3 regions of the Paenibacillus sp. FSL R5-0341 genome follow, and region 1 is predicted to be linked to each of the others. Evidence: riboswitches for the same ligand, from Rfam matches in the RefSeq annotation. Region 1 holds a riboswitch; each other region holds the start of a gene.
What was found. A riboswitch is a leader RNA that binds a small molecule or an ion and turns the genes downstream of it on or off. The one in region 1 is predicted to bind cobalamin.

Region 1 (10,311 bases):
TGCGCGGGCAGGTTCCGCAAGAACCGTATTTGATACGGAGGGAAATGAGGCTGTTGCCGTAGAGCTTTTAAAATCTACAACTCAATCTCACTTTACGAAGCCCTATGTCCCGGGCACGATTAATGTCATGTTATGGTTCAACGGACGAATGACATCGGGAGCAATGGTGAATGCAATCCAGACTGCGGTGGAAGCCAAAGCGGCGGCGCTGGCTGATTTCGGTGTTGCGGACTCGGAGAATGGACTGCTGGCCACAGGGACGACAACGGATGCTATTGTACTTGCGTTGAGTCAGGTGCACGAGCACAAGCCGCTAATTGCTTATGCGGGAACGGCTACAGTCATTGGTGCGGCTATCGGCAGGTTGGTGTATGACACGATCATGGAAAGCCTGCAAGCGGGACAGCAGTGGAAAGAGAGGAACAGGGTGTAATGACATTTCAGATAGGGCAACTGGCCTCCTGGCCATTCTGGACGGGAATGGCAGGTGCCTGGATTATTATAGGGGCATACATACTTGATCGATGCATCGGTGATCCACGCTGGATTCCTCATCCCGTGATTGGCATGGGGAAGGCAATCTCTGCGCTAGAGCGTAGCATTCGTTCCCGTGTGAGCACGGATTCCGGGCTGAAGAGGGCTGGTCTATTATTTCCGCTGCTGATTGCGGGTGGGGCGTTTGTAATTACCTGGGCATTCGTATATGTGCTGGGTCTCATTCATCCGGTCGTAGCAATAGTGGCTGAAGTGGTGCTTATTGCGACTACCATTGCTTCCAAAGGGTTGAAGGATGCAGGCATGGAGGTGTATCACCATCTGGTTCAGAAAGATTGGCCTGCTGCAAGAGGTTCACTTGGCATGATTGTTGGACGTGACACAGCTCATCTGGATGAACCGGAGGTCGTGCGAGGAACGGTGGAGACGGTAGCGGAGAATATTGTGGATGCCATCGTATCCCCTTTGTTCTATGCGTTAATAGGTGGCGCACCACTTGCGATGGCATATCGTGCGGTGAATACATTGGATTCAATGGTTGGTTATAAAAATGAGAAGTACATGCATCTCGGCTGGGCTTCCGCCCGTCTGGACGATTGGGCTAACTGGATTCCCGCACGGCTCACCGCCATCCTGCTGATCTTGGGTGCATGGGTCATGAAACTGGATGCCAAAGGCGCAGCACGTATGGTGACCCGAGATGCCAGATTGCATCCAAGTCCGAATAGTGGTTTTCCCGAATCGGCGGTGGCCGGAGCACTGGGGATCAGACTTGGTGGACACAATGTGTACCATGGCGTAGCTTCTTTTCGTGCCTATATGGGTGAGGCAACACGTCCGATGGCAGCAGAGGATATTGTGCGAACGACACGTCTCATGTTCTGGTCAGCGGGTTCTTTTGTAATCCTGTGTACACTGGTAACGCTCGGAATATGGCTCGCTGGAGGTACATTGTTATGGAAGTAACTGCAGGGCAGAATGGATCACAGCAACGAAATATTCTGTTTATACGTCATGGCACAACCGCATGGAATGTGGAAAAAAAATATCTGGGGCATACCGATATCGCTTTGCTGCCGGATGCAGAAAGAGAACTGGCTTCACTACGCGAGCAATTGAGCAACGTCTCGTGGGACTTGATATATTGCAGTGATCTGCTCCGTTGTCAGCAGACCCTGGCAATGATCGGGCCCCATTTATTAGGCCATGTGAAGCTGGAACCACGTCTGCGAGAGGTTGATTTTGGTCAATGGGAAGGATTAACGTACGATCAACTCAAGGACAACCAACAGTACCGGGACTGGATCGATGCTCCGCAGGACGTCACCCCGCCCGAGGGGGAGTCATGGCAGTCATTCACTGCACGAATCGATTTATTTCTACAAGAGTGCATAGGGTCGAATTGTCCGTCCATGCCCTCTCCTGACTCAGGCGTGCCCACCATTATTGTGGTCACCCACGGCGGTGTAATCCGGTATGCATTATCCCGTCTCATTGCCAATCTGGAATTCTGGGATACGCAGGTGATTCCGGGGCAAGCGATACAGGTGCGGCTGGAACAACATAGAGATCAGTGGGTTGGCACGAGGGTGGATTTTCCGTGAATCGGGTTGTAAGGATGTGCAATATAACCTATAATCACAACAGAAGTGTGACAGCACTGTAGTTTCGTGTGACAGGCAATAATGTCTGAACATGAATGCAGATGGCTCACTTGAATGGGTTAATTCATATCAGCGACCAAGGGTCCCGCGTGCATGCAGTAATGGTTCATGGCTATATCCAGTCATGGATGGCATACGGGTGAAATAGGGAAGCCGGTGCAAGTCCGGCACGGTCCCGCCACTGTAAATCAGGAACAATTCCTGTAAGTCAGGTTACCTGCCCTGGACGTTCAAACCGGTGTTCCTTCGAGGAAAGGACAGCGTTTCGGGCAGTTCTATGTGCATGCACAACAATATGTTGAACATGTACAGATCGCCATATGCGAGACGTCATCCCTGATCCTGACGTAAGGATTAGGGATTTTTTATTGTTCATATAAGATGAACCAGACATTTACACGTTAACGAAGAGTGCAGAACCGATCTGAAGAAACGGAGTGTTCGCTTAAAGCTTTCTACAAGAAAGATACATCGGAAGATGGTACTGCAATCGGAGTGGACCTGTGTGAAATGATGGGTTTAACTTGTACAGGAACACCAAGGCATTGGTAGTAAAAGCTCGAGCACGATGCAAGAAAATAGTACAAATAGAGAAGGGGAGAATAACAGAATGAATTTCAAGAATTGGAAAAGCGTAGCGTCCCTGCTGAGTGCAGCGGCACTCGCACTGGCTTTGGCCGGATGTGGCAATGCAACAACGAACGAGGGCACAGGTACTTCACAGCAACCGGCACAGGAGCAGTCCCAAGGCCAGGCGCAGACGGATCTCAAAACACAATATCCACTTACCGTTACCGATGCAACGGGTGAGTCCTTTACATTTGAAAAGGCACCAGCCAAAATCGTATCCGTGTCTCCAGCTGAGACCGAAACACTATTCGCACTTGGCTTGGACGAGCAGATTGTAGGGGTATCCGACTATGATGATTATCCTGAAGCGGCAACAACCAAAGCGAAAATGGGTGGCATAACGAAGCCGAACGAAGAGTCTATCATTGCGGCTGAAGCTGATATTGTATTCACAGGTATCTCCATGAGCGAAGATGCAGTGAAGAAACTGCGTGAACTGGGCATTACCATTTTCAAAACGGATCCAAAATCCATCGACGATGTGATGAACAATATTGAAACATTCGGTAAAATCACGGATCATCAAGAAAAAGCTCAGGAGATCATCACACAGATGAAACAGGATGTGACAGATGTAACTGAAGCAGTGAAGGCAGTTAAACCGGAAGAGAAGAAAAATGTATACGTTGAATTCTCCCCAGGCTGGACTGTGGGTAAAGGCGAATTTATGGATGAACTCATTACTGTAGCCGGTGGTAGCAATATTGCTTCGGACAAAGAGGGCTGGTATGAAATTAATGAAGAGAACGTAATTGCCTCCAACCCGGATGTGATTCTGTATGCCAACGATGTCATTGATGAAAACTCCAAAACACTGGATCAGATCATTAAAGCTCGCAGTGGCTGGGATCAAATCACGGCTGTGAAGAACGATGCAGTCATCGGCCTAGATGCCAATCTGCTCAGCCGTCCAGGCCCACGTGTAACCGAAGGTCTGAAAGAAGTAGCCAAAGCGATCTATCCTGACCTGTTCCAATGAGTAAAAAACTGGCCGTGTACGCATCGGCAGGGATCGCGCTGCTTGTGTTAACCGTGCTCATCTGCACGGGCATCGGTTCGGTTTCCTTGCCTATTCGTGACATTGCAGGTATTCTGCTTCATCACTTGCCATGGATCGGAGACTGGATCACGCCCGACTGGAGTGCAGCAGCTGAACAGATTATCTGGAAAGTCAGATTCCCACGTGTACTGCTTGCTGTGCTCGTGGGGGCATCGCTGGCGATTGCTGGTGCGGGATTCCAGGGGGTTCTTCGGAACCCGCTGGCAGACCCGTTCACTCTGGGCGTATCATCCGGTGCTTCGGTGGGTGCAGCCTTTTTGATTTTCTTCGGATTGCAGTATGCACTGATCGGAATCTGGACGTTGCCACTGGTAGCTTTTTTGACGGGCGTACTAACATTATGGTTTGTTATGTCCCTGGCTCGTGAAGGGCGCAAAATACCAACACACAGTCTGATTCTGGCTGGTGTAGTGATGCAAAGTTTCTTGGGAGCGGTGGTTTCCTTCCTGTCGACCATGTCGAAACAGACCATTAATGAAATTATATACTGGACGATGGGAAGTCTGGCTCTGCGTGGGTGGTCGTATACGGCCATCCTTTTCCCGTATTTTCTGTTAGGGCTGATCTTTCTCTGGAGCCGTGCACGTTCCTTGAATGTACTTGCGCTGGGAGAACGTCAAGCTGCGCATATCGGGGTTGGCGTCGATCGTTTGAAGTTGTCCGTGCTTGCTGTGGGAACACTTCTTACCGCAGGAGCAGTCTCTGTATCCGGTGTTATTGGCTTCGTTGGATTGGTGATTCCGCATATGCTTCGGCTGCTTGTGGGGCCTGACTATCGATTGCTGGTGCCTTTATCCGCCATTGGTGGCGCCATCTTCATGGTATGGGCAGACACGATTGCCCGATCCTTACTGGCGCCGACCGAAATTCCCCTTGGTGTGGTGACGGCCTTTGTAGGTGCACCATTCTTCGCTTACCTGTTACACCGGAACAAAAAACTGCAGAAGGGGATGATGCCATGAGTATGAATTCGGACGAACCGCTATTCGCAGTTACCGGGGCAGGTAAAATGTATGGCAGTCATCAAGCCCTGGATGCGGTGACCTGGCAGGTTACGGAGGGGGACTGGTGGGGTGTCGTTGGTCCAAATGGCAGTGGCAAGTCTACCCTGCTCCAGCTCCTTGCTGGAACGGAGCAGTCAAGCGCAGGCAGTATACGTATGGATGGCCGGGATATCGCCTCATACAGTCGGAAAGATCTATCACGCATGATTGCTGTGTTACAACAGGATGGCCTGCCTGCAATTTCTTATCCTGTGAGGGATGTCGTGGAGATGGGACGTTATCCATACCAGAATTGGCTTGGGCGAGAATCAGCAGATGGAGCGGCTGTAGTTGATCGTGTACTGGAAGAATTGGGATTGACCGATATGGCTGAAAGGCCTTTGGATGCACTTAGTGGAGGACAGCGTCAGCGGGTGGCACTCGCCAAGGTCATGGCACAGGAACCACGGTTATTATTGCTGGATGAACCCACTACGTTTCTGGATATCAAATATCAATTGCAATTTATGGAGTTATTATCGACATGGCGGCAAAAAAACAGCATTACGATTGTGGCTGTGCTGCACGATCTGAATTTGGCTGCGCAGTTCTGCGACCACATTCTGGCGCTGCGAGAAGGCAAAGTGGTGGGGAATGGAACGCCCCATACCTTGATGACTGAAGACAACATTCAGGACATCTTTCGCGTTAAACCTGCGATGGTGAACCATCCTGACAATGGAATCCCACAGCTCTTGCTGCGGCGGGAGAAGGAATGAACGAAGCGGGGCAACCCATATTTTGATGAAGGAAGTGCTGGCTGTATGAATAATGAACAGGTGTTGGAACGGTTACTGGGTCGGATCGTGGGTCCTAATGAAGAAATTGCGGCAGAAGCCTCCGCACATGTGGATGCATTGACGAAACCACCCGGCAGTCTGGGTAAGCTGGAACAACTGGTTATTCGTCTTGCGGGAATCACTGGCAAGGCTCGTCCACGTTTGGATCGCAGAGCCGTCATTGTGATGGCCGCAGATCACGGCGTGGTGGCGGAAGGTATTAGTGCTTTCCCAGCCGAGGTAACGCCGCAGATGGTCCTTAATTTCCTGGCTGGAGGGGCTGCTGTCAACGTACTTGCCCGCCACGCCGGAGCCGATGTAATCTGTGTGGATATCGGGGTTAATGCCGATCTGGAACATCCTGACCTGCTTTCCCGCAAAGTTCGTAAAGGTACGGCCAACATGGCAAAGGGTGCAGCAATGACTCGTGATGAAGCAATTCAAGCCATTCTTGCAGGTGTCGATGTGGTATCGGCAGAGGTGGCAAAGGGAGCGCAGTTGTTCGTTACCGGGGAAATGGGGATTGGTAATACAACCGCGAGTGCAGCGGTGATGTGTGCATTAACCGGAACTGCACCTGCTTCAGCGGTTGGGCGAGGAACAGGGATTGATGATGCGGGATTGCAGCGTAAAGCCGCCGTGGTTAGCCAGGCACTGAGCGTGAATTCCCCAAATCGGGAAGATGCACTGGACGTACTTTGTAAAGTGGGTGGCCTGGAAATTGCCGGACTGACGGGTGTGATTCTTGCTGCAGCTGCGAACGGATGTCCTGTTGTCGTGGATGGATTCATCTCGACTGCGGCCGCATTAATTGCAAGACAGCTTGCTCCCGTGAGCACGGCTTATATGATTGCTTCTCATACTTCACATGAAAGTGGACATGCAGCTCTGCTTCGTGAACTTGATCTGAAACCGATGCTGGATCTGGACATGCGGCTGGGTGAAGGAACTGGTGGTGTGCTAAGCCTTCATCTGATTGATGCAGCCTGTCTCCTCTTGAATGAGATGGCGACCTTTGCAAGTGCAGGGGTATCTGATGGAACGAACAAGGTTTCGGATGCCGATGTGAGTACAAGTGAGGGTGATGTAGCGGACTCTAATGTTACAGGTGCTTCGTCGGTTCAAGGAGAGGTCTCGCTATGAGTGTGTTGGTGACGGGTGGAGCGCGTAGTGGGAAAAGTTCGTTTGCCGAGCGTCTCTGTATGCAACGCTCCTCAGAGGCTTGGTATGTGGCTACGGCTCAGGCGTATGATGACGAGATGCGTGAGCGTATAGGTTTACACCAGAATCAGCGCGAGGCATCAGGTTATCTATGGCATACGTTGGAGGAACCACTTGCATTACCGGCACTCATTACACGTATGGGAGAAGACCATACGGGTACGTCTGCACCGACGATTCTGGTCGATTGTCTGACGCTCTGGTTGACCAATGTTCTGCTTGCACATGAACACGAAGACGAGCAGATTTTGCAAAATCATATGGATGCTCTGGTAGAAGCGATCAAGTCCTACCCGGGGCTGCTCGTACTTGTCACGAATGAAGTGGGCGATGGTATTGTGCCGGAGTATGCGCTTGGCAGGAAATATCGGGATCTGGCAGGTATATTGAATCAGCGGATTGCAGTCATATGTCGTGAAGTGTTCCTGGTAACTGTAGGCATTGCGATTGAGCTGAAAAGCAAGGAGTATCGTTTATGACAGATCGCAATCATCCTCGTAAACATGCGGCTGCGGCCGCTTTTCAATTTTTATCCCGGTTTCCGGTAAAAATGCAGATTGATTTCGTCCCGCCACTACTGCGGGAAAGTGTCGTGTATTACCCGCTGGTGGGTGCTGCAATTGGACTATGCGTGTGGCTCGCAGGGGCCTTAACGGGTGAGGTACTTCCAGCCTTTCCTGCTGCCGTATTAACCTTAACGTTATGGGTATGGCTCACTGGTGGCCTTCATCTGGATGGTTGGATGGATACGGCGGATGGATTACTAAGCTATCGTACCCGTGAACGGATGCTGGAAATTATGAAGGACAGCCGTGTAGGCGCTATGGGTGTGGTCGCCTGCGTTTTACTGCTGATGATGAAAGCGGCTCTGATCGCCGATTTTATTGCACGTGGCAACTGGATCTATGGTGCGCTGTTAATCCTGCCAATGATCTGGAGTCGTTGGTTTATGGTGTATGCCATCTCAGCCTGGCCGAATGCACGTGGAGATGATGGTCTCGCAGTCTTATTCAAGGGATTGGGTGAGCGTAAGGAGGTCCAGCGTGCACGCAGCTCTGCGGTCGGACTGACCCTTCTTGCAGGTGTAATTACATTTGCTGCCGTATGGATCTTCCGGCCGGATATAGGCACTGCCGATGCCATGATGAGCAGCCTAGGAACATTGCCATGGTGGTTGTATCCTGTGTCGGCTGTAATTATCGTACCTTTTGCGTGTTACATCATCGGTAAATTCGTTGCTGCACGCATCAGTGAAAGGCTGGGCGGGCTTACAGGAGATACGTATGGAGCGATGAATGAGCTGTTGGAAGCGGCTTTGCTAACGGTGCTGAGTATGCTTCAGGGACTCTTTTGGCTGTGAAAAACGCACGGAATGAGTAATGTGAGACATAACACGGAGACTGAGGTGAGGGTACGTGGAAGATACGCCTGTGCAACAATTACAACAACCAGCGGCAGTACTCATGCTGCAAGGAACGGCATCAGATGTAGGGAAAAGCGTGATTACAACGGCGCTGTGCCGTATATTCAAGCAGGATGGCTTCAAGCCTGCCCCGTTCAAGTCACAGAACATGGCACTGAATTCTTACGTAACAGAAGACGGCAAGGAGATTGGCCGTGCCCAAGGCGCGCAGGCCGAAGCCTGCGGTATTGAAGCCACGACGGATATGAATCCGATCCTGATCAAGCCTGTGCGGGACATGCATTCGCAGATCGTGGTACACGGTGTACCTTTTGCTCAGATGAGTGCATCAGATTATCGCCAGAAGTTCCTGCCAGAAGCGAAGCAGACGGTAATGGATGCGCTGAACCGGTTGCGAGACACGTATGATGTGGTGCTGATGGAAGGAGCAGGCAGTCCTGCGGAGATTAATCTGAAAGACCGGGATATCGTCAACATGAATCTGGCAGGTTGGGCCGATGCTCCAGTCATTCTGATCTCTGATATTGATCGGGGCGGTGTATTTGCTTCTATTGTCGGCACTCTGGAGCTGCTAGAGCCACACGAGGTGGAGCGTGTAAAAGGTTTTATCATCAATAAGTTTCGCGGCGATCTGTCTCTTTTGCAGCCTGGACTAGACTGGCTCGAAGAACGTACAGGTATTCCAGTATTAGGTGTATTGCCTTACATAAGAGATATTCAGATTGAAGCAGAGGATTCAGTAGTGCTGGACTCCATGCGTCATGGTAAATCCGGAAAAACAGAGCTGGATCTGGCGGTGATCCGATATCCGCGAATTTCCAATTTTACAGACTTCGATGCCCTTTCCCGTGAACCGGATGTGAATGTGCGTTACGTGACCTCGCCAGAGGAATTGGGAAGTCCTGATGCTATTCTTCTACCGGGTACGAAGGATACGATAGGGGATCTGGCGTTCCTGCGTGAGTCTGGACTGGAGCAAGCGATTGCCAGCCAGACCGAACGTGATAACGTTCAGCTCGTAGGGATATGTGGCGGATACCAGATGCTTGGAAGACATCTGAAGGACCCGTTTGCAGTGGAGGCGAATCAGATCCAGGAAGCGAAGGGACTTGGCTGGCTTCCATTATCGACAACATTTCTTCAGGAAAAGCAGACAGTCAGGGCTTCCGGACGGGTGCAACCTCAGAATCCGATTCGTCTGTATGGTGAAGCAGATGTGGAAGCATCTCCACTACCCATTAATGGATATGAGATTCATATGGGTGTTACGGAGTGCCACGAACCTGAACGTGTAACCGCACTATTTGAAATCTCCCATCCAGGTGGTGAAGCATTCCATGAAGGCTGGGGCACAGTGGATGGCAGCGTGTGGGGAACCTATCTGCATGGTTTGTTTGAAAGTGATCAATTCCGACGTTCGTGGCTTAATGGTTTGCGTGAAGCAAAGGGACTAGCCCCACTTCAGGAGACATATAGTGCGCATGAACGTAAGGAGATGGAGTTCAATCGGGTAGCCGAATCGTTGCGGTCCTCATTGGATATGAAGCGTGTGTACGAGATAATGGGTGTCCAAGCACCCGAGTGAGCTGTTATACAAGAATACCCCCATGTCCGACAAACCGTTTTCTAGAAACGGAATGTTAGCGGCATGGGGGTATTGTATATCCTATGATTAAAAGGCGTTTAAAACAGAGATTGATAGGTTAATGGTTAACCTGTTAGTTTATTTTGAAATTTTTCATGGCGGATTGCAGCTCTACAGCTTGTTCATGCAGATGTCGTACCGTATTCGAATGTGAATCCATCTCGCTGAGCTGAAGATCTGCTGTTGAAGCAATCTGTAGCATGCTCTCGCGGGATTTGGACGTAATCTGTGCCGTTTCTTCAACAGACGCACTCACTTCTTCTGCACCAGCGGATACTTGCTCTGTAGAAGCAGAGACAGTCTGGATGGTTAGATTGACGTTCTGGATCAGTTCATTCAGTTGTTGGAAAG
Region 2 (10,311 bases), 1.3 Mb from region 1:
AAGAAGATCCGGGTCCTGGTGGTGAGAACGGTAACGGAGGCGGTGGTGGAGGTTGCACGCCAACGATTGGACCACCTTCTGCTGGGACCATCATGAGCATGAATGATCTCGATCCAAATGCCAATGGTGTTATTAAGTCAGATAACAGAGATAATGAGACATTCAATGTATTAAAAGGAATCCCTACTTCTGAATCACTCTACACGAATGCCTTAGCTGACAATTACCTGTTTAAACAAGCTTGGGCGAAAATGAGCGGTAGAGTTACATACGACTGCAATATCACAATCTCTTACGACAGAGAATGGACAGTACCTGGACCAGAAATATGTGATGATGATGGTTGTACACCAGGACCGCCCATACCCGCGAACGACACGGTACCCAAGCCATACATCTTCCAAATCACAAGAGATTACTCCTATTGGAAAATTAACAATCTGGAAGTATACAAGATCGCTAAAGCAACCATGAATAATTACGCTTTGCCTGGTGAGAGCGTTACGATGAATCCAACAGGATACACACCACCAACACTGGAGTCTAGAAATGATGAATCTGTAGAAAGCCATGTTCGACCAGGGCAAACCACTTCAATATCATATACTCCACCCAAAATAACAGGTGGTTTGAATCAACCTCCCAGTGTGCCTGATGATACATCACGGTTAAAAGGCATGGCTGAATCCAACACACCTCAAAGTAAAGTGAATAATGATCTAGTAAAATTCAACAGCACAACCATTATGAATGATGTGGAAGCAACCAAAGATGGCCCAACACCATCCAACATTCCTAATCCAACAACAATTGGGCGCGATGTACTGTACAAACCGGGTAATATGATCAGCAATTCTCTGCTGAATAAAGCAGACACCACAAGCTCTGGAGAGATTTATTATGATTTGCTACCGGGTAACGTGAACGGCGGCGCCAACAAAGTATTGCCGATTAACGGCATCAATACCGTCACGGTACACACCCCTGTCGTCAACTACGCCTGGGTATCGGATGATCAGCCGCATAATCAGAAAACCGCACCGGACCCAACCAGCGCTGCACTCATTCTGGAGCGTCCGTTCATTGTGCGAATTCCCACATCAGGACAGCACTTGGACGCAGCGAGTTATCCCGGTTATGGAAATCGGGACTATGCCAAATATTTTCGGATCAAACAGGTACAATTCCCGTTTGATGTCTATAACGCTGACCGGAGTCAGTTTATCCCTGCCAAGACATGGGTCGATATTCCGGTCAATCAACTGGACACCACATTCTATCTCCCTGTATGGGTAGACGAAGGCAAGTATCACATTGTATTCCGCAACATTGCAGAGAATGCACCGGCAAACTTTACCGAGCAACAGGATGCCAATACCCATTTGGCACATCATGTTGCAGCAGACACCGTACCCGTAGATGTCATCGGAAGGTTATATGATTTTCACGTCACTGATATCTCCGATTACAACTGGGAAAATGTATTTCGCAAGCGATTGGGCAGTCCCGAACCAACGGGCTATAGCTACTGGACTGGGATGAATAGCATTGATGGTAATCCACGAGGTAACCTGGCTCCATTTGTATTGCCCATCCGACCAGGAAGCCATCCGGTGCAGGGATTCGCTAACGCGTCTGTGAAGACGGGGTACCATTTCAAGTTCGATCTGAAGACCAAGGGCAATATGTTTGGCAAACAGGATGGGATTAGAATAACACCCACTTTTGCTTTTGTGAGTAAAGACGGGGCCTCCCGGCAAGAAGTGGATCTGTACTACCATCGCGGTCAGGAACGCCTAATCCGTATCGGATCGGCACAGGATCTGGAGAAACGCTTTGTTGTCCTGAACTCAAGGCTTCGAAATGTACCCGGCACAGAGTTAGGCGATACAGCGCGTTATCAGTATACTTATGAACTGTCAGCGGAAGAACGTAACCAACGTACGCTGGCAGAACATATGGTCCGCTTGGTCGATCAGACTTCTCATCAAAAAACGTGGGTAGGTCGCTATGACTGGATGATCCTGTCCGCTCCGATTAGGACGCTTATTGGGCCCAAAACGGACATTCCTTCCGGGGTCAACGTGGACCGGGCCAATGCAGCAATCCAACGCTGGTACGGGGAGTACAGCTTACCAGCCGATGTATATGCCGTACCAAAAGGTACGGATCTCGAACCCCTTGCCCGACAAAATCAACTAGATGAGAAATCGAATATTTTTCTGAAAAATGGCTATATTGTGGTCAACTTCAACATGGAGAGCCTGCGGAATGGAAATACAGAGGCACCCCATCTGCAATATATTCATGCACCATTGATGAATCAATGGCAGATGGAAGGTTTCAACAACACACCAACTGACAGCCAAGGTAGAACCTGGCCGCTGAAGGATGGCGATATTGTCTTTTACCATGCTGATCTGTCCAGTCGGAACGATTTCCAATCCCAAGTACCACACTAGCTTGAATCACCCAAGTCAATACAACTGACTAGGCAGATGTAGACAACTACATGTGGACAGAAGAGTCTTGTGCGGTGTACCTCTCCAAAATAAGACTGACTGTATTTATAGCGATAATAACCCAATAAAGCAATCAATAATTGTATGATGAAATAACTATGAAGTGCCAGCATAAGTACTATACATTCTACGCAAAACTATGGTGTACTGAATGACATAGGTGTATTAAACGACATACGATGAAGCATTCACAAGCTATTGCTGTATTTCTATATCACGTCCCAACTATACAAAACATGCCTGTTATACAACAAAAAGGTTCCCCTGAAAGTCATCTATAGACTTCCGGGGAACCCATTTTTTTTGTAATTCTCTTTTTATAACCTGACTTAAACTTCTACCGAACCGCACATCGAGTTATCCCGAAAGACTTTCCTGAAGAACCTCCACCTTCTCTTGTTCCTGTTCCTGTTCTTGTTCCGCTTCCTGCTTCTGCGCCTGCACCTTATGCTTCATTTCCCTCACGGACAACACCGAGGCCATTAGGCTACGGGTGTAGGGATGATTCGCTGAGCTGGTTAGCTGTGAACTCTCCACAACCTCAACGACTTCGCCTTGGTACATCACGGCAATTCGATCACTAACCTGCTGGACCACCGCCAGATCATGCGATATGAAAATAGATGAGATACCTGTATCCTTTCTCAACTCCACCAACAGATCCAGGATCTGCTGCTGAATGGAAACATCCAGTGCGGAGGTGGCTTCATCGAACAGGATGATGTCTGGCTCTACTCCAATCGCACGAGCAATAACTGCTCTCTGCTGCTCTCCCCCGCTCAGTTCATGCGGATATTTATCCGCCGTAGCGGCAGACAATCCTACCCTTCCCAACAGCCTGAGCACTTCCTGCTCCGCTTGCTGGCCTTTCATTATTTTATAATTAATGAGTGGCTCCCGGATAAAAGCTCCAATCTTCATTCGCGGATTAAAGATAGCCGAAGGCTCCTGGAATACCATCTGGATCTGTTTTCGTTGCTGCCGTAGCGCCTTTCCGTTCAATCGGGTAATATCCTGCTGACGATATCGAATCTGTCCTGAAGTTAATCGCTCCAAATGGGTTACACATCTAGCCAGTGTGCTCTTCCCGCTCCCACTCTCCCCGACAATCCCCAGACATTCTCCCGGATACAGCTCCAAATGAACAGCTTTCAGTGCATCAACTGTCCTGTGCCCCTTTAACTCGTAGGTTTTGCACAGGTTTCTCAGTTCCAGAATCGGTAACTCCTCATGAGCCATGAACATTTCCCTCCAATTCAGGTACAGCACTAAGTAGCTTGCGAGTATACTCATGCCGAGGATCGGATATGACGCGGAAAGTATCTTCCATTTCAACCAATGTACCACCCCACATGACACCAATTCGGTCAGCCATATGAGCTGCAACGGCAATGTTATGCGTGACGATGATCATGCCTGTCCCTTGACGGGAGCGAAGCTCGCTCAATCGATTCATTACTTCATTTTGTGTCGTCACATCCAATGCACTTGTCGGCTCATCTGCAAGTAAGAGTTCAGGTTCCATCGTAACCGCCATAGCAATTGCCGTGCGTTGTTTCATGCCCCCACTAAGCTGCGAGGGATATGCACACATAATTCGTTCCGGATCATGCAATCCCATGTCCGAGAGCATATTTACGGCCATGATTCGAGCAGCTTTTCTGGACAAGGTGAAATGAGTACGAATTGCTTCGATATACTGACTGCCGATGCTGCGAATCGGATTAAGGTACGAACCACTGTCCTGAAACACCATGGCGATCCGCTTCCCGCGCACTCCAGCCCAATCCAATCGCGAGTCACGTAGAAGCATTTTTTCCTGAAATGAGATCTCTCCTCCGGTGTACCGACCACCTTCTGGTAACAGGCCAAGCAAGGCCCGAATCAGGGTCGACTTTCCACTCCCACTTTCACCTACAATTCCGATAATCTCCCCCTTATTCATGGAGAAGGACAATTCCTGTAGAGCCAGAGAATCACCCTTGTAGGTTACGGAAAGGTTATTGACACTAAGCAGCGGCTTCATTACTGCCCAACCTTAATATTACGATCCAACAGATAAAAGTCGATGGGATACATCGTCGCACCTTGCACGGTACTTTTACTCACAATATTAATCGGGGTATAGGTCAAAAACATATAGGCTGCATCATCCAGAATCATCTGCTGAGCCTCTGCTGCGAGAGCATACCTTTTCTCCACATCAAACTCGGAGTGAAGACGAGTAATGACTTCATCGAGCTTCGGATTGCTATATCCGCCCACATTCCATTCCGCACCCGTCATAAAGTAGAAATCCAAAATATATTGCGGGTCACCCGTGATGCCTGTATTGATACTTGTTAAAGCAAGATCGTAATTTCCGCTCTTCTGATGATCGGTTAGATCCTCATAAGAGGTCATCTCCAATTGAACACCGATCTCCTTAAGCTGGGACTGCATCGCAGCAGCCACAATTGAATCGGACTCGTAAGCGGAGTTGAGAATCAGTTGTAGCGTCAGCTTCTTGGCATCTTTTTCACGAATGCCATCGCCATCTGCATCCTTGAATCCAGCCCCATCCAGCAGCTGTTTAGCTTTCTCGGGTTCGTAATCATATCCTTTGATCTTGTCATAGCCAAAAGGCAGAGCTGAGGTGAATGGTCCTTTGGCTGCCTGACCGCCCACCAGCGTATTTGCGTACATCTCCCGATCAATACCATAAGAGATCGCCCTGCGAACCTCCGGGTCACTCAGCAGTGGATTGGTCGTGTTGAACCATACGAACTGGGTGCGCAGGCTTGGAATTTCATCAATGGTATATTGACTCTTGTCCTGGAATAATGCCAGACTGCTGCGTCCCACGTTACTTGCTACATCAATCTCACCAGATTGCAGAGCAAGAGCACGTGTGCTGTCATCCTTGATGTATTTCAACGTCAATGTGTCGACATCTGCCGCACCGCCCCAATACCCGTCATACTTTTTCACCTGGATCTCCTGATCCGGCGTATATCCTGTCACCATAAATGGTCCAGTAGCAATCGGCTCGCTCTTGAATTTGAATGTATCTGCGCTAGTATCCACGATGATAAACAGCGGCTCGGCAATATTGCCAAGCAAGGATGCGTAAGGCTCTGTCGTCTTGATCGTCAGATCTTGTCCTTCAGCAGTCATCGACGCAACTGGCACAGTTGCTTTACCTCTTTCATTTAACTCAATGGAGCGTTCGATCGATTTTTTCACCGCGTCGGCGGTTACTTTGTTTCCGTTATGGAAAGTTACACCCTCTCGAATATGAAAATGCCATGTCGTATCATCCACACGTTCCCAGGTATCTGCAATTTTAGGAACCAGCTTCATATTCTCTTCAAACTGAATCAGTGTCTCACCAATCGCTGCACGCGTAAGTGTCCAGCCGTTCCATTCTTCTGCCGGGTCCAGGTTGCTGCCAAGCCAGAACAGGGCCACATTCAGATGCGTTGGTGCACTTGTCGTACCATTGTCCGTAGCCGCCGACTTCTCCGTTGCATCCGACGAGGTCGATGGATTATTGGTAGTACCACAAGCTGCAAGCAAGAACACAACGAACATGGATACGATGGTGAGCAGGATTGATTTTTGTAAATTCCTCTTCATTCTGGTTCCTCCAGTTAAGCTGTATTTTTCTTGGGATCAAGTACATCTCGCAGGCTGTCTCCCAGTAAATTAAAAATAATGACAGTGCTAAATATCGCCAGGCCCGGATAAATCAACAACCACGGCGCAGTCTGCAAATATCTTCTGCCTTCATTTAACATGGCCCCCCACTCGGGGTTCGGTGGCTGCGCGCCAAGCCCGAGAAACGACAACCCCGAGATGGACAGCATCATCCCCCCCACATCCATCATCGCCATGACGATGAGTGGAGACATCATATTAGGCAGGATCGTCCTGCCGATGATCTGGATCTTACGTGCTCCGCTGAAAGCAGCGGCAGCGACATATTCCTTTTGCTGAAGGGAAATCACCAGGCTTCTGGCCATCCGTGCATATTTCGCCCACCAGACAACCGACAGTGCCAGCACCGTATTGAACAATCCCGGTCCAAGCATGCCTACCACAGCGATCGCAAAAATAAGGCCGGGAAACGCCATTAATGTATCAGACAGCCGCATAAGCACCGTATCCGTCAGACCCCGCGCAAATCCGGCGATGACCCCAATTGCTACACCTAGTACGAACACAATACCAATCATCATAAAGGTTAGCAGCAACGAGGTTCGTGCCCCGTACAGAAGACGTGACAATACACAGCGGCCAAGCTGATCGGTTCCAAGGGGATATTCGGCGTCGGATGGCTGCAACACTTTGGCAAAGTTCGTTGCTAGTGGATCGTGTGGTGCAAGTAGCGGTGCAACCATGGCGAGAATTATCCAGAAGACGGTTAGAGACAGCAGGAATGTGAACCAACGATTTTGCAGTAATACAAGTCTGAAGGCTCTCATCTATACATCCACATCCAGTCGGATTCGAGGATCACGAAGATGTGTCCATACGTCAACCAGCAGATTCAGCGTGACATATATGATCGCCATCCAGATGACATACCCCTGAATCAGAGGATAATCCCTTGTAAAAATGGCATCCACCGCCATCTGGCCAACACCCGGCCACACAAATAAACTTTCCACAATGGCTGCACCACCTAACAAGGCACCTGTCGTCATGCCCATAAGGGTAACGATCGGCAGCAGAGCATTAGGGAGAATATGACGTAAAATAATGATCGACTCCTTCACACCTCTGGATCTTGCTCCGATCACATAGTTCTGGCTTGTCTCCTCAAGCAGGACCGTACGAATCTGTCTGCTGTACTGGGCAACAAGTGGAATCGCAAGTGTACATGCGGGCAGAATCAGACTGTTCCAGCCGGCATTGCCCATCACTGGCAGCAGCTTTAGCTGTACACCGAAGACCAACATGAGCAACATACCCAACCAGAAGCTGGGCATCGATAATCCGGCAAAGGAGAACAAACGAATGACATAATCAAGCCATTTGTTGCGATAGACAGCCGACAGCATTCCCAGTGGAAAGGAGACCAGAATAACCAGAAGCATGGCGCTTCCTGTCAGCCAAAGCGTTGCCGGGAGCCGTGCCATGAGCACATCCAGTACTGGACGATTGTATTTATATGACGTACCGAAGTCTCCGGTCACCACCTGTCCCAGCCATGTCCCATATCGATAGAGAAAGGGTTGGTCCAATCCAAGCTCTGACCTCACCTGCCTGACCAGCTCATCCGATGGCGTTACACCTGTAGACATGAGCATAAGTCTGGCTGGATCTCCAGGAGACAGGTAGGTTAGCAGGAATGTCAGGAACGTGATGCCGAACAATACGGCTACCAGTTGTACTAATCGTTTAACGATATATCTGCTCAAGTGCTCAAACGCCCTTCCCCAAAACTTTATGTATGTGCCATGATGTTCTCCTACATATCAAAAAAAGCGTCCCTCTCCGTGTTACTGGATGAGGACGCCTTAAATAAACAGATTTTCAGAAAAAATCATGCTCTCTAAACACCTTCCTATCTCCCGTAGGGTACTACTGTGTTTGTTAAACCTGGCAGGTCTCCTGGCTCCAGAATCATCGTCACTTGCAGCTCCTTCCCGGCTTAAACCAGTGGATTTATCGCTACCTGACTCCTCTGTTACAGTGGCGGGACCGCGCCGGTATCACACCGGACTTCCCTATTAAGCTTCCACCCTGACGGGCAAAGCACCAAGTTCCACATATTCAATTACACTTCTGTATCAGTATAGCGGGACAACGATTAATGATCAAAACTTTTCTTTTAAATTTGAAACACTAGATGCGGCTAATCTCGATTTCTCGAACCCTTTGGAGATACACCGGTCACTCGCTTAAACATCTTCGAAAACAATAATGGGTCCGTATAGCCAACTGAATGTGCCACTTCACTGACCGACAGCCCTGGATTTTGTAGAAGTTCAGCAGCTCGATTCATGCGGTACTCCAGGAAAAAGGACTGTAGCGACATGCCATAGCGCTCCTTAAACAACCCCGATAGATACGTGCGATCCAGCCCCACAGCTTGTGCAATATCCAGAATGGAGGTTCGCTGGCTGTACCTGTTCTCCATAAACTGAACTGCCTGTCGGATGTACGTCTCTTTGCTCGAAAGGAGCTGTCCTATTTCCTCCTCCACAGGAGAAGAGGAGATTAATTCTGCCATCAAGCGGTACAAGAGACTCTGGTTCATCACATCACCTCCCGGACGTGTAGAAGCCTGAACCATTTCCGTATACAAGTGTTCCATCGTATTCGTATCATGGGCATCATACACTGGTCGCTCTGGACTTAACTGGGCACGTTGCATGAATGCTTTGGCTTGTACGCCCTTGAATCCAAACCACGAATACGTCCAGGGCTCCTGCGGATCTGCCTCATAATGAATAAGTGTATCTGGAAGAATCACAAAGCCCTGTCCCCGATTCAGCTTGTACTCCCGATCCCCCATGTACACGGTGCCCCGTCCTTCATGGATGTAGTGCACAATGTAAGAATCACGTACACCCGGTCCCCAATAATGCGCAGGATCACATGCCTCCCACCCGAAAAACAACAAAATCAATTCCATCTGTGTCCAGCCGGCGGGAACCACATTCATCTCAATGCGACTCACTTTTTCGCCCTCCCTCCTTATTTCCTTTTGCAGATCAACATTTATATACCTAATTAAATTATAACAGCTAAAGTCAATAAATATTAGTTGAAAACGGAAACAAAAATGGGATTATGCCATGTTTGAAAGGGGTTGAGCCATAGTTATATGTGCCGAATCGGCCTATAGTTGGGGTACAACATTTTTCAGGGAGGCTGAACTTAAGATGAACAAAATTACGTTTCTCGGTGCAGGAAGCACCGTCTTTGTTAAAAATGTATTGGGTGATGTCATGATGACTGAAGCACTGCAGGATTTTGAGCTGGCATTGTTTGATATCGATGCTGAACGTTTGAGCGACTCAGAGCGATTGCTGACCAGTCTGGCCCGTTCGATTGGAAGTCGTTGTGTCATTAACGTATATCATGATCGCAAAGAAGCGCTGCGTGGAGCCAAATATGTCATCAACGCCATTCAGGTCGGTGGATATGATCCATGTACCATTACGGACTTCGAGATTCCGAAAAAATACGGACTACGTCAAACGATTGCAGATACACTCGGCATCGGTGGAATTTTCCGTAATCTGCGTACGATTCCGGTCATGCTGGATTTTGCCCGGGATATGCAAGAAGTATGTCCGGATGCCTGGTTCCTGAACTATACCAACCCGATGGCTGTGCTTACCAACGTCATGAACGTGCATGGTGGGATCAAAACCGTAGGATTGTGTCATAGTGTACAGGTATGTGTGCCGCATATGTTCGATGCACTGGGGATCGATCAGACAGGCGTCGTAGCCAAAATTGCAGGCATCAACCACATGGCGTGGCTGCTCGAAGTTACAAAAGACGGGCAGGATCTGTACCCCGAGATTAAACGTTTGGCGAAAGAAAAACAGAAGGAACAGCATGACGACATGGTTCGTTTTGAGCTGATGCAGCGTTTTGGCTATTATGTAACGGAATCCTCCGAGCACAATGCCGAGTACCACCCTTATTTCATCAAACGGAATTACCCGGAGCTAATCGAACGCTTCAACATTCCACTGGATGAGTATCCACGCCGGTGTGTGAACCAGATTGAAGGCTGGAAAGAGATGCGTACCAAGCTGTTTGCCAGCGAAAATATTGAACATAC
Region 3 (10,311 bases), 2.1 Mb from region 1:
TGGTGATGATCGTGGTCATGCCCATGGTCGTGATCATGATGGTGGTGATGGTGTTTGGCTGCTTCCAGTCTGAATTGGCAGTTGTCACAGTTGGCTGTTACACGTCCGTATAACCCCTCATGGGCCCGCTCCAGTACGAGTTCAACCAGTTTCGGGTGAAATCCAAAGTATCCGCCAACCTCGACCTGAATGTCTGGATGTGCTGCTGCAAATTCTGCGGTCATTTCATCAATGCGCTTGATCAGTACACCTGTGAACAGGAAATAAGGCATAATGATGATTTTCTTCGCACCTAGCAAGAGACAGCGCTCTAATCCATCCGGGAATGAGGGCTGAGTTACGCCAATAAAGCTGCTTTCCGTCCACTTGTACGGCAGTTTCTCCCATAACATCCGGGTCATTTTGAAAAAGTCACTGTTGGCATCCGGGTCACTGCTTCCCCGTCCAAGCACCAGTACTGCGGTCTCTTCATCCGTCACCGGAGCAGGTGGAGCCGCTACCGCTGTTCCGCCTTGGGATGCCACAAGTACAGGTTGAGCTTCTTGCAGACGGGTCTGCATGATTTGAACGACTTTCTCATGAACACCAATGGGGCGACCATATACAAATTCCACCTGTGGATAACGTGCCTTCGCACGGTCAATAGCGTTAGGAATATCAATCTTGGCATGACCGGCAGCAAACAAAATGATCGGCACCAACACGACACGTGTTGCCCCTCGATCCACACAAGCGGTAACGCCTTCAGCAATACTTGGTCTCGTTAACTCCAGAAAACAGGTCTCCACCAGCGTATTTTCCGGTGCCTTTGCTGCTACCTCATTTGCAAATTCCTTCAGTTCCCGGTTCCCCTCAGGATCTCGACTCCCGTGTCCCACCAACAATATTGCATCCATCTTTTGTTATTCCTCCCCCGTCTGACCCGCAGATCAGACTTTTCATATTCATTCGGCACTCCAGTTCATCCGGCAAAAACGAAATCAAACCAATCATTCCATCCATTCGCTACATTACTCGTAATAATCAATCCATCTATGTCAGCTGAAATTCAGCGAATATTGCAAATTATTAGATACGCCTGACAAGTTACACCATCACGTCTTCCCAAAGGAAGCGATTCAGTCAAGGACTTAATCAAGGCTTAGTCAGGATTTAGTAAGGAATTAGTCACCACATATCGGGTTTACTTCCACCGTGACCGGTGCATCCACATGGCGGAAGCCCTGAATTACACCGACTCGTTTGAAGAATTTGTGGAATCGCTCGTTCGGATGGCCTTTTTCCTTGTAATCGGCTACAATCCTTTCCACAATCCCACCAATCTGGTCACCCGGAATTCCCTCCGCTACGGGCTGGGCAGGGTGAGCATTACGTCCGAACTTCTTGCCCCCGAGGAACAGGTCATATGCACCTTTGCGATACACGATGCCGATATCCTCCAGCACTGCCCCGTAACATGCCATACCGCAACCATTCAATGCCACACTCGTTTCTTTGGGTGCACCCAATCCACCTATTACAGCCTGTAAATGGTTAGCCATCGGGACAGCATCGTCCTTCTCCATGTTGCAGAAGTCACAGGCCTTCACCTTGATGACATCGCCGATCGGCACAACGATAAAATTCGCTGCACGCAGCTCTTCAACCAACGAGTCCGGTTCAAACGTCGGCACTCTCAAAATAATCTGGTGCTCTGGCGTGTATTCCAGTTCGCCGTCTTCACTTGCACACTGCGCCAGCAGCGCCATCTGGGTGGCGGTGAATTTTTTGTTGCCCACGCCGGGCGACACGCCGACTTCGAACAGCGGCGCCTTGCGCCCAGGCTCGGGCGCAGTGCGTACCGCCGTTGCGGTCGCGGCCTGCTGCGCACTTGCCGTTCGGCTCGGCGCTGCTGTATCCAGCCAGCGGCTCGCCGATTCGCCCGCGAGCGCTCCGCCTGCCGCGAGCCGCGTCAACGCCTCAGCGGCGAGCGCAGCTGCGCCGGCGCGTGGCGCTTCCGCGACTCGGCCCGGAGCGGCCTCTGCCGCAACGGGCGCAGGTCGCTCGCCGGCAAGCACGGCGGTGCCAGCGCTGCTCGCCGGGCTTGCCGCAGGCGTAGCGGCAGCAGCCCCGGCGCCAGCGGGCGGCTGCCCTTGCGGAGCCATACCCGCTCCGGCGCTTGCGCCGCGCAGGGCTGGCTCCGCCTGTGGCTGCGCGGCCAATGCATCGCTGGCCGCGCTCTCGCCCGCTGCCTCGCCGGAGGCGGCAGCGCGGGCTTCCCTTGCGCCGAGCGACCATGGCTCGGCTTCCGTGCGCAGTCGCTCATGAGGTCTGAGCGACTGTTCCGCGGTGTTCAGCGTGTATTTCCGCTGATACCCGCGCGGTGTGACCATGAGTCCTTCGTACATCATGGTCGAGGAGTTGCCGATAATCACCGTCGTCAGCATGCCGATATCATGATTCAGCATATCCTCGAGTGTGGTCATGACAACGTCCTGACGCTCACGATATGCACTTTTCACCAGACCTACCGGGGTCTGTGGGTCACGATAACGCAGAATCATTTCCTGCGTCTCCACGATCTGACGTGTACGCCGTCCACTGCGTGGATTGTACAGAGCAATGACAAAATCAGCGGACGCTGCGGCTTCGACCCGGCGAATAATGGTCTCCCACGGCGTGAGGTGATCACTGAGGCTGATCGTACATGCATCATGCATGACCGGGGCACCCAACAGTGAAGCACAAGATTGAATGGCCGACACACCCGGAATGACCTCAACGGCAACACCGGTATCCGGCTTCCAGCCTTGCTCCATCAGCACCTCGTATACCAAACCTGCCATACCATAGACGCCTGCGTCACCACTGGAGATTACGGCAACAATTTTGCCCATCTCCGCCTGTCTGACCGCTTCTTGTGCGCGGCTTACTTCCTCCGTCATGCCTGTGCGTACAATCGCTTGCCCGTTCAACAGAGGTCGGATAAGATCCACATAAGTGTTGTATCCGATAATAACCTCGCTCTCCTGAAGTGCCTCGAGTGCCCGCTTCGTGATATGTTCCATCGCTCCCGGACCGAACCCGATAATCAGCAGCTTGCCTTGACCTTGCATTGCTTCTCCTCCTCCATCACACTTGTCCTACGGATTAAACAGTGAAGAAGGGCGGCTATGCCGACCTTCTCCCTAACTGTAAAGCGTGTTCAATTCGTCGTCCTGTCAACGCAAATCATCGAACCCAGCTCTTCTAAACCAACTGCATGATCAAACTAATCTATTCCTCTACCTGCAATTTCCCGACATATGGTTGGGTTTCGCAAGGATGTACATTTATCTAAAAAAACAAAAAAATCCCATCCTTATAACGGATGGGATACGCATGTACGTACACTCAAGAACACAGTCCCAGACTCCCAAAGGGTATTCCTGTGACTATGTGGCCCAAAGGGGCCAGCCGGGCGAACTGCTTGTTCGCCCAATTCCTGATTCTTCGTACACCATTCCTTTCCGCGAAGGGTTCGGTGACACATGCAAGGTAGGTCTCCTGGCTTTGGATCATCAGCTTCCTTTTCTGTCTTCCCCGGCTTTTTGCGAGTGACTTGGATCAAAAAGGGCTTCACCATTACAGTGGCGGGACCGCTCGGGACTTTCACCCGATTCCCTGTTACCTCTTGCTGCACGCAAGAGCACCTTGCTTGTTTTCATTCAATATTGTTTTCATAATAACACCGCTCAGGAAATAATGTCCATGCTTGTGATACTTGTCCATTCTTCTATTTTCAGACAAAACAGAAAAAAGTCCTGATCCAGAAATCGGATCAGAACCAGGAGTAAGCTATGCATATACGATTCGTTTTAAATCATCCAACTACCTTAGGATTGAATACACGTTAATACATATTGATCAACTGTTATTGCAGGCCACGAACTTTGTCCGCATGCCCCGCCGCAAAGTAACGTCCGAGTTCAACGATGAGTGCGCCCATCTTCTCTTCCTCTGGAATGACCAGCGCCTCAATGCCCTCTTCACGCATGGAGTTTGCTGTGACTTTCCCTACAGAGGCAGGGATTACACCTTGTCTGAAGGCTGCGAGCATCGGTTCAAGCTTGTCCTGCGATGCTGCATATTCAGTCAGAAACCGGACCTGCGGTCCACTCGTGAAGGCAACCGCATCAACCTCACGCTGTATAATCTCATTTAAAAGCAGTTCCAGCTCTGCCTCTTCCGGCGGTACATGGCGATAAGGCAGCACTTGACGAACAATTGCCCCTTGTTCTTCCAACCAGGCTACAAGCTTGGGAGCTGTCTCCCCGTGAAGCTGCAACATAACCTTTTTTCCTTTAAGATCATGGGATGCGAATTCACGAATGAGCCCGTCCGTACTACCATCATCATCTCGTACCAGCGGCGTTAACTTGCGCTTTCTGAGTGCATTTACCGTCTTGTACCCTCTGGCTGCAATCGGGGATTCCGACAATGCATCCAGTAATTTTCCCGCCACTTCCATATCCTCGGCCATCTCAAACAAAGCGTCCAATCCCATGCCCGTGGTCAATACCGCCCAGTCCGGCGGGTCCGAGATCCAGGATACCAGCCCGTCCCTGATATTCCGGTCATCCAGAAATACCGTTCCCTGTGCCGGTCGCACAAGCGGGATTCCACCCATTTTTTCAACCAGTAAGGACATTTCTTTCGATTTTCGTGGTCCTGTCAATGCTACACGTACACCTGCCAAATGTTGAGCCATTCATGTTCCCCCCGTTAGTTCAGCCGAATGTTCATCTCAGTCTGACTACAGTATACAGGGTACTTCTGTGAAGGGAAACTGCACTTCCTCTCTTTTTGCCCGTTCATCTATAACGATTTTTGATGGAATGTATCAGGAAGGCTGGAGTTCTCCACCGTGAGAATCCTTCCGTCCTTTCTCTACATCCTTCATGGAATCTTTCGATTCTTGTGCCTTCTTTTTGCGAGGACGAAGGAAAAGAAACAGCACGAGAGGGAACATCACTTCAAATACAATGGCGATCCATGTCCATTCCCGAGTAAATCGATAGAGCTGAATTGCGTTTCTGAAAAACCAGAAGGCACAGACAAAACCCACCAGCGCGACTGGGCCTGTCATGACCTTTCCCGATACGTTCGGGATCATCCGCTTCAATCCCCAGCAGACAAAATACAGATCAAATGCAATTTTCGTAATCATGGTAGGCAAGGTTGCCGCTGCCAGCGCCAGGTCAAACCGGTCCAGAAAGTCACTGATTTGCAACTGCCTTGCCAGTTCATACGAAGGGTATACCAGTCTGGAGGCGATAGGCACACCAATCGACGTGATGGTTTCCACCATAATCAGAATCATCAGCAATCCGGAAATAATCATCCCCCAGAACACAGGTTTGAAGCGAAAATCACTGCCCTTGACGACGAAAGGCAATGCGATCATCTCTCCATAAAAAGAAAATATGTACCAGCTCCCTTTTCCCACACCCGCGGGATCGACATGAAAGTAGGGCATCAGATTATCCATATTCACCTGCTGAATCAGCATGAAAGGCACAATTACAGAATTCAACAGGAACAGGGTAACATACAGTTCTGCCATTCCGATCAACGAGCCAAGCCCACCTCTGACGATAAATACCGCCATAATCATAAGTGACAATACCACAATTGAAATCGGTGTCGTTTCCAGCAACGTTATGCTGACGTAATCACCAATTAATCGGATATCTCTTGCAAATACGAAGAAAAAAAACAGAATGTACATTACGCCTGCGAGCCTTCCCAACAAGGGGAACCTCTCAACTAACGCTTCAAACAGATCCTGGTTCGGAAATCTCCGCTGAACCCGGCTGATCATCCACATGGATACAAGCATCACCAAAACGACTGGTACATACGAGAGGTAAGCGTGCTGTTCCGCATAAAAGATGGCCTGTGCATGGGGCTGAATCAACGTACCCGTAATACTAAGCAGCAGCACGAGCAACACGATCTGTCGATGAGTCACACTCTGATTCATATAGTACCTCCTTTCCATCATTTATTATTTAATCTGTACTCCGCACCATCCTTAGTCTCTATCTATGGTAACGGTAAGAATCGCTGAATCACATGGCTGATCCATACCGCTACAAAAAAGGTTTTGCTCAAATGGGTGATATATAACCAAATGCCTGTTCCCAATGCAATCAGCCCATAGGATAACCAGCGATTAATAACTGCCGCCTGCTTCAGATGTCTGAAATCCATCACAATAACAACGATAACCATCCCCAGATAAGTGAACAAAAGTGGTTTAATCATGTACGATATCCTCCTCAACGACACCGATCGGTTTATTGACTACCCCTACATTTTCAATAATGACATGCGGGATAACGTTCACCTCAACATCAGGATAGATATCATCCCATCGATCCTTCATTTTGTCCCACTCTTTAGGCAAGTGCTGATGGATGGATCGACCGATCCCGAGAATATCGGCATGATATTTTTGCTGAATTAATCGAACGCCTTCAACGATATCCTCTTTTATTTTTTTGTGGATCGCGTCATTTAGTTTCAGTATCTCTTCCTCACGCAGATCACCGTAATTCGATTCGTTATCTACTACGACTCCTTTGGCGTACAATTGAACGGTCACGGTAACCTTGTCATCCTTCACAGTAGGGTGAAGTGAAGAATTGTTCTCGTTCAGCTTGATGAATATATCTCCTTCTCCGCGTGGAGACTTGACCATAATTTCCGGCGCATTGGCTTCCCCCATAGCGAGAATCAGGGCATCGGCGGGGGCCTTGTCGATCATGCCAACCAGCTTGTCTTTCTTAAACACGGCCAATCCATCCAGTTTGATATTTGTTTTGACATCCTTCCAATCTTTTGGAACATTGTCCACTTTCGAAGCAACCGGCAGGAATGGATCTACGCCATCACTAAGAATGGCATCTATAAACGTTTTGAGTGAACGCGGATTCCGCATATTTAGTAAGCATAGCTCTCTCACCATCTCGGATGGGAATTTTTCTATAGGTGCATCCGTATCCATCACAGCGTATGCCTCACCTTTGGTAACGACTGGCAATGCTGAGAATCGGTTAAGTGGGTAACGTGTAAACAAATCGAGCATGGAGGCCACGCCATCCCGGGCAAGATCCTCTCCAATTAGAATGGTTCGGCGGTGCGCATAATAAATCTTGCGAGATAGCGCTTTTTGACCCTCGAGTGAAGTCCCCCGAAGTGTCTTCGCCGTATTGGACAACATGAACCATGATTTGTCCCCGCTTGTACCTCCGCCGCCTCCCGTACTGCCAGAAGCACCGGATTGACCGGGAAGCGCAATCTGCAGACTGGATCTGTAATTTTCCCCCTCCTTATCGACCGCTATGCCAATCACAAAGGCAACATCATTAATCTCCTTACGATCCCAGCATCCTGCTATGAAAAGGGTACATAGCAGCAACATCAATACAGCGCGAATTTTTCGAATAAGAAACATGTGTTCACCATCCTTCCTCAGCTTCAGGCGAACCATTGATCTTTTCATTCATCCGTTTCTGGTTATCCTGAACCGTAGAAGGACGATTAATCATTTTCCACCACGGCACACGAATGAGAATATCTTTGGTATCTGTTTTGCTGTACGGGCTAAGACCTGACAGATATGGCACACCAAACGAAGTCATCTGTGTCAGATGCACCGAGATCAGGACCAAACCAATCACAATACCATACAGTCCGAGCATGCCCGCCAGTAACATGATGGGAAATCGCAGCAAACGCACCGTAATCGCAAAGTTAAACCGCGGAATCGTGAAGGAAGCTATACCTGTCATCGATACAATAATAACCATCGGCGCCGATACAATCCCCGCCTGAACTGCGGCCTGTCCGATCACGAGTGCACCGAGGATACTGACGGCCTGACCCACCGTTTTGGGTAACCTGACCCCGGCTTCCCGGAGGGCTTCGAACGATAGCTCCATGATGAGGGCTTCCACCAGAGCCGGGAAAGGGATGGCTTCCCGAGCACCGGCAATACTCAGAATCAGCGTGGTAGGCAACATATCCTGATGAAAAGTCGTGATCGAGATATACAAGGCGGGTAGGAATAGAGCGATAGCTACGAATAAAAAGCGGATCCAGCGTACCAGATTACTGATGAAGAATCGTTCATAGTAGTCCTCGCTGGCCTGAAGCATCTGCCACATCGTAACTGGAGCAATCAACGCAAAGGGAGTACCGTCTACCATAATGGCAAACCGCCCTTCCAACAGGTTGCCTGCTACCGTATCCGGACGCTCGGAATAGTGCATTTGCGGGAATGGCGAATACGGGTGGTCCTCAATCAATTCCTCGATATAACCTGTCTCCAAAATGCCGTCGATGCTTATTTTTTCCAGACGTTTCTTCACGTCCCGTATCAACTTGGGATCAGCAATATCCTCAATATAGGTCAGAACGATATCCGTCTTGGTTTCTGTACCGAGGGTCATACTAACCATCTTGAGTGAGGGTGTTTTTAGCTTAAACCGTAATAAAGCCGTGTTCACGCGCAGCGTTTCGGTAAATCCCTCTCGCGGTCCCCGAATTACGGATTCCGTCTGAGGTTCCTCTACACCGCGTCTTACGCCGCCTTTTACGTTGAACATCCAGGCTTCGCTACTGCCATCGACCACCAGAAGGGCCGAGGATGCCAGTACCCCTTCTGTCGCAGCTGCCCAGGTTTCAACGCGCTTCACTTGGGTCAGCTCAACGGTTGTATCATCCAGCGGAACATCAGGTTTATCTGTTCTCTGCTGCACCAGCCCTCGGATAATCGGACGCAGCATATGCTCCTGGATATCGGCCGAGTTCACAATGCCTTCAATATAGACCAGAAGTCCTTTGACTTCTGGTGTAATCATAACGTTGCGGAAAACCACATCAGAACAATCGGAGAAGATTTCCTTTACCGCCTGAATCTGAGTTTCATGTATTGTACTGATCGGCTGCCGAATAAAAGGCGGGGACGGCAGTCCCAGAGGGATATGTTTTTTTTCTTCTCGTTCGGGTTGTCGGGACTTGTCTTTCCCGGATGTTTTGTCTGCCATATGCCGCCCCTCCGTTCTTATTTTTATACAAGGTAGCTTGTGCCAGACAGCTGGGAATTATGTGGTCTTTTTTGCAAAATTACGAATGATTCCTCTGAATGCAGACAGCAAAAAGGCCTCTGTATTTAACAGAGACCTCCTTAACTATTCCAAAACCTGTTCAACCTATATTTCAGACACGTCCTAGTTAATCGGCAAAATAATCTTCAGGGACATAACGAATCTCCGACTTCGCATAAATGCTCAGCGTGTGACGCTCCCTGTCGTACTCTACCCGCTCACCCTCTACGTAGTACCAGTGCTTCAAAAGGGGCTGATCCTTGCGTTGAACGAAACGAAATACGTTCAGTTCCTGTCTAAGCTCCATAATCTGTTCCACAGTCTGCTCGTCCAGGCCAGTAACAGTAAATATAAAACCTGTGCCCTCCTGCTGGAACCGATAGGACAGCGCATCTGTTTTGCTATTCGCGAGTCCTCGTCCAGTTACTGCATGTTTAACCATAAACCATTCCTGTTGCGCCATAAGTGTATATCCTCCTTCATCTTGGATTTCACTCCATCAGCCATTTACGGCAGATCAATGATCATATAGAACGTGTCTTCGTTTGCTTGCAGCTCTATTGAATCCCGCTGTTCCACACGAGCCGTGTCTCCTTCATTCAACAGGTGCTCTCCATTCAATTCCAGCTTGCCTTCAATGGAGAAAATGTACATCCGGCGGCCCGTATCCTGATTAAAGGTTAATGTCTCGTCTTTGGTCAAACGGCCAAGGTAGATCGTCATATCCTGATGAATGGTCGCAACTCTTGGACCTCCGTCTGGCGATACAATAGGTACAAGCTTTCCTGCGAGTGCTGCTGGATCAAATGATGTGGTCTCATAGGAGGGTTGCAACCCTTTCGTATGCGGCATGAACCAGAGCTGGAGCAAACGTACCTCTTCGGTATCAGATGCATTATGCTCGGTATGAATCATGCCACTGCCAGCTGACATTCGCTGAATACCGCCAAATGCAGTAACGGCCACGTTGCCCAGGTTATCCTCATGTCGTAGCTTGCCGTTCAGTACGATGGATACAATCTCCATGTCACTATGTGGGTGAGCCCCAAAACCGCGACCTGGCGCAATCACATCGTCGTTCGCTACCCGCATCGGTCCAAACGCCGTATTCTCCCGGTCCTGGTATTCTCCAAAGGAAAAGCTGTGACTGCCACGGAGCCAGCCTCGATCAAAGCTG

Region 2: linked by a shared signal. The riboswitch ahead of nikB (nickel ABC transporter permease) and the one ahead of MKX75_RS07080 (ABC transporter substrate-binding protein) in region 1 are both predicted to bind cobalamin.
Region 3: linked by a shared signal. The riboswitch ahead of cobJ (precorrin-3B C(17)-methyltransferase) and the one ahead of MKX75_RS07080 (ABC transporter substrate-binding protein) in region 1 are both predicted to bind cobalamin.

What each region holds. Positions count from the first base shown of each region.
Region 1 covers NZ_CP150241.1:1,589,521-1,599,831, forward strand. Annotated here, with positions in the region: gene MKX75_RS07065 (adenosylcobinamide amidohydrolase) at 1-433, shown strand, start outside; gene cbiB (adenosylcobinamide-phosphate synthase CbiB) at 481-1,461, shown strand; gene MKX75_RS07075 (histidine phosphatase family protein) at 1,452-2,099, shown strand; cobalamin riboswitch at 2,252-2,399, shown strand; gene MKX75_RS07080 (ABC transporter substrate-binding protein) at 2,770-3,768, shown strand; gene MKX75_RS07085 (iron chelate uptake ABC transporter family permease subunit) at 3,765-4,811, shown strand; gene MKX75_RS07090 (ABC transporter ATP-binding protein) at 4,859-5,611, shown strand; gene cobT (nicotinate-nucleotide--dimethylbenzimidazole phosphoribosyltransferase) at 5,657-6,814, shown strand; gene cobU (bifunctional adenosylcobinamide kinase/adenosylcobinamide-phosphate guanylyltransferase) at 6,811-7,371, shown strand; gene cobS (adenosylcobinamide-GDP ribazoletransferase) at 7,368-8,252, shown strand; gene MKX75_RS07110 (cobyric acid synthase) at 8,356-9,900, shown strand; gene MKX75_RS07115 (methyl-accepting chemotaxis protein) at 10,034-10,311, opposite strand, start outside.
Region 2 covers NZ_CP150241.1:279,328-289,638, reverse strand. Annotated here, with positions in the region: gene MKX75_RS01335 (DUF5704 domain-containing protein) at 1-2,462, shown strand, start outside; gene MKX75_RS01330 (dipeptide/oligopeptide/nickel ABC transporter ATP-binding protein) at 2,880-3,761, opposite strand; gene MKX75_RS01325 (ABC transporter ATP-binding protein) at 3,751-4,548, opposite strand; gene MKX75_RS01320 (ABC transporter substrate-binding protein) at 4,548-6,140, opposite strand; gene nikC (nickel transporter permease) at 6,155-6,988, opposite strand; gene nikB (nickel ABC transporter permease) at 6,989-7,927, opposite strand; cobalamin riboswitch at 8,093-8,287, opposite strand; gene MKX75_RS01305 (AraC family transcriptional regulator) at 8,365-9,192, opposite strand; gene MKX75_RS01300 (alpha-glucosidase/alpha-galactosidase) at 9,398-10,311, shown strand, end outside.
Region 3 covers NZ_CP150241.1:6,036,769-6,047,079, forward strand. Annotated here, with positions in the region: gene MKX75_RS27100 (sirohydrochlorin chelatase) at 1-896, opposite strand, end outside; gene cobJ (precorrin-3B C(17)-methyltransferase) at 1,164-3,095, opposite strand; cobalamin riboswitch at 3,498-3,690, opposite strand; gene MKX75_RS27110 (uroporphyrinogen-III synthase) at 3,893-4,729, opposite strand; gene MKX75_RS27115 (endospore germination permease) at 4,862-6,004, opposite strand; gene MKX75_RS27120 (hypothetical protein) at 6,067-6,288, opposite strand; gene MKX75_RS27125 (Ger(x)C family spore germination protein) at 6,281-7,480, opposite strand; gene MKX75_RS27130 (spore germination protein) at 7,485-9,074, opposite strand; gene MKX75_RS27135 (hypothetical protein) at 9,262-9,597, opposite strand; gene MKX75_RS27140 (pirin family protein) at 9,642-10,311, opposite strand, start outside.